DNA from 2 places in the Streptomyces sp. NPDC102360 genome. Region 2 is predicted to be linked to the other one. Evidence: predicted binding sites of a transcription regulator. Region 2 holds the regulator's gene; the other holds the start of a gene.
The links. The regulator HrcA, encoded in region 2, represses chaperone genes, less so after heat shock. The targets are predictions, from matches to a motif close to TTNGCACTCNGNNNNNCNGAGTGCNAA.
Positions count from the first base shown of each region.

Region 1: a site for HrcA is predicted at 3,108-3,134, ahead of groL (chaperonin GroEL). Genes of this name have one in related genera too.

Region 1 covers NZ_JBIWLG010000020.1:11,685-16,098, reverse strand. The annotation lists gene ACIRHA_RS40975 (IS200/IS605 family accessory protein TnpB-related protein) at 1-776, opposite strand, end outside; gene groL (chaperonin GroEL) at 1,314-2,939, opposite strand; gene ACIRHA_RS40965 (cold-shock protein) at 3,240-3,446, opposite strand; gene ACIRHA_RS40960 (ubiquitin-like small modifier protein 1) at 3,904-4,179, opposite strand; gene thrC (threonine synthase) at 4,214-4,414, opposite strand, start outside.
Region 2 covers NZ_JBIWLG010000012.1:127,523-131,936, forward strand. The annotation lists gene hemW (radical SAM family heme chaperone HemW) at 1-510, shown strand, start outside; gene ACIRHA_RS34815 (DUF3097 domain-containing protein) at 619-1,443, opposite strand; gene ACIRHA_RS34820 (MBL fold metallo-hydrolase) at 1,478-2,227, opposite strand; gene hrcA (heat-inducible transcriptional repressor HrcA) at 2,358-3,374, shown strand; gene dnaJ (molecular chaperone DnaJ) at 3,375-4,414, shown strand, end outside.

The DNA.
Region 1 (4,414 bases), on a different contig from region 2:
CCCCGATACGCGAAAACGGCACGCGCGTCCATGACGTACCGGCCGTGCGGGGCATTCGCCAGCCCGGCCAGCGGGGACGGGAGTTTCAGGCTCACCTGGCCGTCCGGGGTGAGGCGGATAGTCTGGTTGCCGCCGCGCTTGCCGGACTCGCCGTCGGCGGCCAGGAATAGGCGGGCCGCCTCCCAGTGTGCCCGCCACCCCGCCTCGTCAAGGCCCGCCGCATCCAGGTGGTGGCGGGTGGTGGCCAGGCGTTTGCCTCCGCGCACCACCCGCACCCGGCCCGCATCCCAGTCCGCACGCGCCGCCGCCAGCCGGTCGACAAGGACGTGCAGGCGGCGGGACTTGGCATGCCACTCACGCCGCGAGCGATACCCGCCCGGCACACCTCTGCTGCCCGGGGCTCCCAGATCCAGCGCCAGACGTTGCCGGATCCGGGCGATACCCGCCTCAAGATCCCGGATATTCGCGGCTAGGCACCGCCGAGCCAACGCCCACTGATCATGCGTGGCCCTCGTGATCGACCCCGCCCAGCGCGCCGACGAGGTGGCACTCAACTCCCGCTTACGCAGCGCCCATTGAGTTGCGTCGTGTTCCAGCCCGGCCGCACACCGCGCATTGATGTCCCGCCCGGCCAGGGACCCCAGATGCCGCCCCACCGCGCCCAGCACCTCAACATCATGCGCGGACAAGCCCTTCAGCCGGGTCCGCACCGCCACCCCATTCGGGGGCGGCGCAACGAACGGAGCCGCCAACACCCGCAGTGCATTGCCCGCCATCCCTCCGCCTCCCCGTGCGATCCGATCACCCGTCAAACACTCAACGAGCCAGGTCTCGTGAAGGTCACGCATTCGACCATGGCAACCCTGTTCCCGTCGCACACCCCACACGCCCACAATCACTCCTGCGAGGTAGAGCACAGTCACGACCGAGCAGTTCGCAACCCCAGGGAGTGCGAGTGAACACCGTCTCCCCCGGCCGGGTCCGTACAGCGATGTGCAAGAGCCTGACGGCTTATGGCGCCGGGCTCGCGGCCCCGACGGGCGTCCCCCACGCCGACCTCCCTGCGGGGCTGCCCTCAACCATGGGCATGCTCATCGGCCGGCTCGTCGAACCAGAAGAGGTCGCGGCCCTGATCACCTACCTCGCCTCCCCACCACCTGACACCGAAGCCCCGCCGGCGATTGAGGCGCGGGGTCCGGGGCAGCGCCCCGAGACGTCAACCACGGCTGGGGGCAACAAAAAGCTGAGGGCGGCCCCGTCTCACGTGGAGACGGAGCCGCCCTCAGCTACAGACGAGCTGAACCGCGACCGGCTCAGAAGTCCATGTCACCGCCCGGCATACCGCCACCGGCCGGCGCAGCGCCCGCCTTCTCCGGCTTGTCGGCGATGACGGCCTCGGTCGTGAGGAACAGCGCGGCGATCGACGCGGCGTTCTGCAGCGCGGAGCGCGTGACCTTCGCCGGGTCGATGATGCCCTCGGCGATCATGTCGACGTAGTCACCCGTGGCGGCGTTCAGACCGTGACCGACGGTCAGGTTGCGCACCTTCTCCACGACGACGCCACCCTCGAGACCACCGTTGACGGCGATCTGCTTGAGCGGGGCCTCCAGGGCGAGCTTCACGGCGTTGGCGCCGGTCGCCTCGTCACCCTCGAGCTCCAGCTTCTCGAACACCGCGGAGGCCTGGAGGAGGGCCACGCCACCACCGGCGACGATGCCCTCTTCGACGGCCGCCTTCGCGTTGCGAACGGCGTCCTCGATGCGGTGCTTGCGCTCCTTGAGCTCGACCTCGGTGGCCGCGCCCGCCTTGATGACGGCCACGCCGCCGGCGAGCTTGGCGAGGCGCTCCTGGAGCTTCTCGCGGTCGTAGTCCGAGTCGCTGTTCTCGATCTCGGCACGGATCTGGTTGACGCGACCCTGGACCTGGTCGCTCTCACCGGAGCCGTCGACGATCGTCGTCTCGTCCTTGGTGATGACGACCTTGCGGGCGCGGCCGAGCAGGTCGAGACCGGCGTTCTCGAGCTTGAGGCCGACCTCCTCGGAGATGACCGTGCCGCCCGTGAGGATGGCGATGTCGCCGAGCATGGCCTTGCGGCGGTCACCGAAGCCCGGGGCCTTGACGGCGACGGACTTGAAGGTGCCACGGATCTTGTTGACGACCAGGGTCGACAGGGCCTCGCCCTCGACGTCCTCGGCGATGATCAGCAGCGGCTTGCCGGACTGCATGACCTTCTCGAGCAGCGGAAGGAGGTCCTTCACGTTGCCGATCTTCGAGTTGACGATCAGGATGTACGGGTCCTCGAGCGAGGCCTCCATACGCTCCATGTCGGTGGCGAAGTACGCCGAGATGTAGCCCTTGTCGAAGCGCATGCCCTCGGTGAGCTCGAGCTCCAGACCGAAGGTCTGCGACTCCTCGACGGTGATGACGCCTTCCTTGCCGACCTTGTCCATCGCCTCGGCGATGAGCTCGCCGATCTGGGTGTCGGCGGCCGAGATGGAGGCGGTGGAGGCGATCTGCTCCTTGGTCTCCACCTCCTTGGCCTGCTCGAGGAGGGCGGCGGAGACGGCCTCGGTGGCGCGCTCGATGCCGCGCTTGAGGGCCATCGGGTTGGCGCCGGCGGCTACGTTGCGAAGGCCTTCGCGAACGAGCGCCTGGGCCAGGACGGTCGCGGTCGTCGTGCCGTCACCGGCGACGTCGTCCGTCTTCTTCGCGACCTCCTTGACCAGCTCGGCGCCGATCTTCTCGTACGGGTCCTCGAGCTCGATCTCCTTGGCGATGGACACACCATCGTTGGTGATCGTGGGGGCGCCCCACTTCTTCTCGAGGACGACGTTGCGACCCTTGGGGCCCAGGGTCACCTTGACGGCGTCGGCGAGCTGGTTCATGCCGCGCTCGAGGCCGCGCCGTGCCTCCTCGTCGAACGCGATGATCTTGGCCATGTGAAGTGGTCCTCCCGGACGGGGTGGAAAAGCAAGCAAACGGACCGTGCTGGTGCCCGCGACGGACGGCCTGCAGGCCTTGTGGTTCCTTGCACCACCCGGCCCCCGGACCTCACCGACCCGATCCAAGTTCTGTCACTCTCACTCGGAGAGTGCTAAGCCCAATGATTAGCACTCGACCCCCTCGAGTGCAAGGCCGTCCAGTGAACGCGCAGGTAGCACGAAGGGCCCGTCCCCGGTCAACCCGGGAGACGAGCCCTCCATGACGTGCGACGTGCAAGCTTGCAGTCGGACGCGCGTTCAGCCGGCGGCCACGCGGACCATGTCGGCCTGCGGCCCCTTCTGGCCCTGCGAGATCTCGAATTCCACCCGCTGACCCTCTTCGAGGGTGCGGTAGCCGTCCATCTGAATCGCGCTGTAGTGGACGAACACATCCGCACCACCGTCGACCGCGATGAAGCCGTACCCCTTCTCCGCGTTGAACCACTTGACGGTGCCCTGAGCCATGCCTAACTCCCCTATTACTGGCCCTTACGCAGGACCGCACTTCGCGGACCCGGGTCAGACCTCACGCCCCATGGGATATGGGGGTGTGCGCCGGAACGCGTCGACCGCGGCTGAATGTATCTGCCCAACTGCCGTCTGCAACAGGTCAGTCGGACGAGAATTCTGGGCACACCAGATCGGGGGAACCGGGCCAACTCACCGGATTCCAGGTCAAGTCGGGCCGCGTAAATGCCGTAAAAGGCCCGAAAGGGCCGAGCACTTTGGCTACTTCTTGTCGGGCTTCGGGCGAGAACTCATATGCGCCCGTCATGCACCGCTCGGGGAAACGCAGCAACTTCCCCAACTGTACCGCGCTCAACCATGCAGAATTGCCCCCTCCGCTTCTCTGGCGGAGAGGGCAATTCGGATAACTCAGCGTAGAACGCGAACGATCAGTCGTCCGCGCCCTGCCCGACGATCAGCCGCCGGCGACGGCCGGAATGATCGAGACGCCCGCGCCGTCCGGCGTCGACGTCTCGAGGCCCTGCTCGAAGCGGACGTCGTCGTCGTTCACGTACACGTTCACGAAGCGGCGCAGCTTGCCCTGGTCGTCGAGGACGCGGGCGGCGATACCGGTGTGGTTCTTCTCGAGGTCGGCGATGACATCGGCGAGGGTGGCGCCCTCGGCGGCGACCTCGGCCTTGCCGCCGGTGTAGGTGCGCAGGATGGTGGGGATGCGAACGTTGACGCTCATGGTGGTAACTCCTGTTGCTACAAGTCGGTCGGGCTCAGTGGTCGGCGGCGAGGCCGGCCTCGCGGAACGCGTCGAGGCTGGGCCGGATCGTGGCCGTGGCCTGAGACGAATCGGCGACCGCGTCAAGCGTCTTGAGGCCGTCACCGGTGTTCAGGACCACCGTGGTCAGCGACGGGTCGATGTGACCCGACTCGATGAGCTTCTTCGTGACGCCCAGCGTCACACCGCCGGCGGT
Region 2 (4,414 bases):
CGCGGCGAGGTCCCCATGACCGACGACGACGTGCACGCGGACCGCTATCTGATCGCCGATGAGGTGCTGGGCGCGGCCGGATTCGACTGGTACGAGGTGTCGAACTGGGCGACGTCCGAGGCCGGGCGCTGCCTCCACAACGAGCTGTACTGGCGCGGGGCCGACTGGTGGGGGGCCGGGCCCGGCGCGCACTCGCACGTCGGCGGGGTGCGGTGGTGGAACGTCAAGCATCCGGGGGCGTACGCGGCGGCGCTCGCGGGTGGGCGGTCGCCCGGGGCCGGGCGGGAGATCCTCGCGGAGGAGGACCGCCGGGTCGAGCGGATCCTTCTTGAGCTACGGCTCCGTGACGGCTGTCCGTTGGAGCTGCTTCGGGCGGATGGGCTCGCGGCAGCGCGGGGCGCTCTGCGGGACGGGTTGCTGGAACCGGGGCCGTTCGCGGCGGGTCGTGCGGTGCTGACGCTGCGGGGCCGTTTGCTGGCCGACGCGGTCGTCCGTGACCTGGTCGACTGACCCCACGCCACGGGGCTCCGCCCCGGACCCCGCTGCTCAATCGCCGCAGGGGCTAATAACAGCCCCGCCGGCGTTTGAGGCGCGGGGTCCGGGGCGGAGCCCCGTGGGTTAGGCCGCGGGGGCCGTCACGAAGTCGATCAGTTCTTCGACGCGGCCCAGGAGTGCCGGTTCCAGGTCCTTGTAGGAGTGGACCCGCGACAGGATGTGCTGCCAGGCCTCACCCGTGTTCGCCACCCGCCACCCGAGCGCTTGGCATACGCCCGTCTTCCAGTCCTGGCCGCGCGGCACCCGCGGCCACGCCTCGATGCCCACGGACGAGGGCTTCACCGCCTCCCAGATGTCGATGTAGGGGTGCCCCACGACCAGCGCGTGCTCACTCGTCACCGACTGCGCGATGCGCCACTCCTTCGAGCCCTGCACGAGGTGGTCCACCAGGACCCCGAGCCGCGCGTCCGGGCCCGGGGCGAATTCGGAGACGACCGCCGGGAGGTCGTCGACGCCTTCCAGGAACTCCACCGCCACGCCCTCGATGCGCAGGTCGTGGCCCCAGACCCGCTCGATGAGCTCGGCGTCGTGCTTGCCCTCCACGTAGATGCGGCCCGCCCGGGCCACCCGCGCGCGGGCCCCTGGAACCGCCACCGACCCGGACGCGCTCCGGGCGGGGCCCCTCGAAGCCGGCCCCGAGGGACGTACGAGCGTGACGACCTTGCCGTCGATCATGAAGCCGCGCGGCTCCATCGGGAACACCCGGAGCTTGCCGAAGCGGTCCTCCAGGGTCACCGTCGGCCCCTGCGCCGTCTTCTCGACCCGGATCACCGCTCCGCAGAAACCCGTGGTGACCTCCTCGACGACGAGGTCCGGTTCGGCCGGCACCTCGGGGGCCGGCTTGTTCCGCTTCCACGGGGGTGTCAGATCGGCAGAGTACTGGCGCATCCGAGGGACGATAAGAGAAGTCCCAGGCCCCCCGCTACGACACGCCGAAACGCGCCGCCAATGTGGCGCGCTGCGCACGGACGAACTCCGCATTCACCGTCGAACCGTGCCCCGGAACGTACACCGCGTCCGCGCCGCCCAGATCGATGAGCCGGTCGAGCGCCGCCGGCCAGTGGCCGGGCGCAGCGTCAGGACCCGCCTGCGGTTCGCCCGACTCCTCCACCAGGTCGCCGCAGAAGACGATCTCCGGTCCGGAAGGGCTGCCGGGGACCAGGACCGCCAGGTCGTGGCCCGTGTGCGCGGGACCGATGTTCGCGAGCAGCACCGTCAGACCGCCGCCCAGGTCGAGCGTCCACTCGCCGCACACCCGGTGCGGCGGGGTGACGAGGATGTCGACCGCCTCGGCCGCCGCGTCCGGGTCGATACCGTGCCGCACGGCGTCGGCGCGCAGCCCCTCGGCACCGCGCTCGAAGAGGACGTCGATGCCCACCGCCCCGTACACCTCGACACCCGCGAACGCGGCCGTACCGAGCACATGGTCGAAGTGCGGGTGGGTCAGTGCGACATGGGTCACTCTCCGGTGCGCACCGAGGAGCGCGCGGGCGTCGGCGCGCAGCCGGACGCCTTCACGGAGTGAGGATCCGGTGTCGATCAAGAGCGCCGCATCTTCACCCACGACGAGGCCGCTCGTGCAGTCGAGCCCCGGCAACCGCACCCGCCCCACATTCGGCGCGATCCCCTCCCACCCCACCGACGCCCAATCGATACCCTGCGCGAACTCCATACCTCGAAGCTAGCGCTCTTGCCGGGCCCGTACCCACCGGCCGTACACTGAGCCGGGGACGATTGGCACTCGCCGACAGGGAGTGCCAAAGCAGGATGATCGCAGCGACTGTTTCTGGAGGTGTGCGCCGATGCTCAACGAACGCAGGCTCGAAGTGCTGCGCGCCATCGTCCAGGACTATGTCGGCACCGAGGAGCCCGTCGGCTCCAAGGCGCTCACCGAGCGGCACCAGCTCGGGGTCTCGCCGGCGACGGTGCGCAACGACATGGCAGCCCTGGAGGACGAGGGGTTCATCGCCCAGCCGCACACCAGCGCCGGGCGCATCCCCACCGACAAGGGCTACCGCCTCTTCGTCGACAAGCTCACCGCCGTGAAGCCGATGGCCGGTCCCGAGCGGCGCGCCGTGCAGAACTTCCTGGACGGCGCGGTCGATCTGGACGATGTCGTGGGCCGGACCGTGCGGCTGCTCGCGCAGCTCACCCGGCAGGTGGCGATCGTCCAGTACCCGTCCCTGACCCGGTCCACGGTGCGCCATGTCGAGCTGCTGTCGCTCGCGCCCGCCCGTCTGATGCTCGTACTGATCACGGACACCGGGCGCGTGGAGCAGCGGATGATCGACTGCCCGGCGCCGTTCGGCGAATCGTCCCTTGCGGACCTGCGGGCCCGGCTGAACAGCCGCGTCGCGGGCCGCCGGTTCGCCGACGTACCGCAGCTGGTGCAGGACCTGCCGGAGGCCTTCGGGCAGGAGGACCGCGGCACGGTCTCGACGGTGCTCTCCACTCTTCTGGAGACGCTCGTCGAGGAGTCCGAGGAGCGGCTGATGATCGGCGGAACCGCCAATCTCACTCGCTTCGGACATGATTTTCCCCTCACCATCCGGCCCGTTCTGGAAGCCTTGGAGGAGCAGGTCGTGCTCCTCAAGCTCCTTGGCGAGCTGGGAGATTCGGGCATGGCCGTACGGATCGGTCACGAGAACGCCCATGAGGGACTCAACTCCACATCCGTGGTGTCGGTCGGCTACGGTTCGGGCGGCGAGGCAGTGGCCAAGCTCGGCGTGGTCGGCCCGACCCGCATGGATTACCCGGGAACGATGGGAGCAGTACGCGCAGTGGCACGTTACGTCGGACAGATCCTGGCGGAGTCGTAAGTGGCCACGGACTACTACGCCGTACTCGGCGTGCGCCGCGACGCTTCCCAGGACGAAATCAAGAAGGCCTTCCGAAGGCTGGCGCGTGAGCTTCACCCGGATGTGAATCCGGACCCGAAGACTCAGGAGCGCTTCAAGGAGATCAACGCCGCCTACGAGGTGCTCTCCGACCCGCAGAAGAAGCAGGTCTACGACCTCGGGGGCGACCCCCTGTCGCAGGCCGGCGGAGGCGGTGGGGCCGGTGGCTTCGGCGCCGGTGGGTTCGGGAACTTCTCGGACATCATGGATGCCTTCTTCGGCACGGCGTCGCAGCGGGGACCCCGGTCCCGTACGCGCCGTGGCCAGGACGCCATGATCCGGCTCGAGGTCGAGCTGGACGAGGCCGCCTTCGGCACCACCAAGGACATCCAGGTCGACACGGCTGTGGTCTGTACGACCTGCAGCGGTGAGGGCGCCGCGCCCGGCACCTCCGCGCAGACCTGCGACATGTGTCGCGGGCGCGGTGAGGTCTCGCAGGTGACGCGGTCCTTCCTCGGCCAGGTCATGACCTCGCGGCCGTGCCCGCAGTGTCAGGGCTTCGGGACCGTCGTCCCGACGCCGTGCCCGGAGTGCGCCGGTGACGGCCGCATCCGGTCGCGTCGCACCCTGACGGTGAAGATCCCGGCCGGTGTGGACAACGGCACGCGGATCCAGCTCGCGGGCGAGGGCGAGGTCGGCCCCGGCGGTGGTCCCGCCGGTGACCTCTACGTGGAGATCCACGAGCTCCCGCACCCGACCTTCCAGCGGCGCGGCGACGATCTGCACTGCACGGTCACCATCCCGATGACGGCGGCGGCCCTCGGCACGAAGGTGCCGCTGGAGACGCTGGACGGCACGGAGGAGATCGACATCCGGCCGGGCACGCAGTCCGGTCAGTCGGTTCCGCTGCACGGGTTCGGTGTCACGCATCTGCGGGGCGGTGGCCGTGGTGACCTCATCGTGCATGTCGAGGTCATGACGCCGCAGAAGTTGGATCCGGAGCAGGAGAGGGTGCTCAGGGA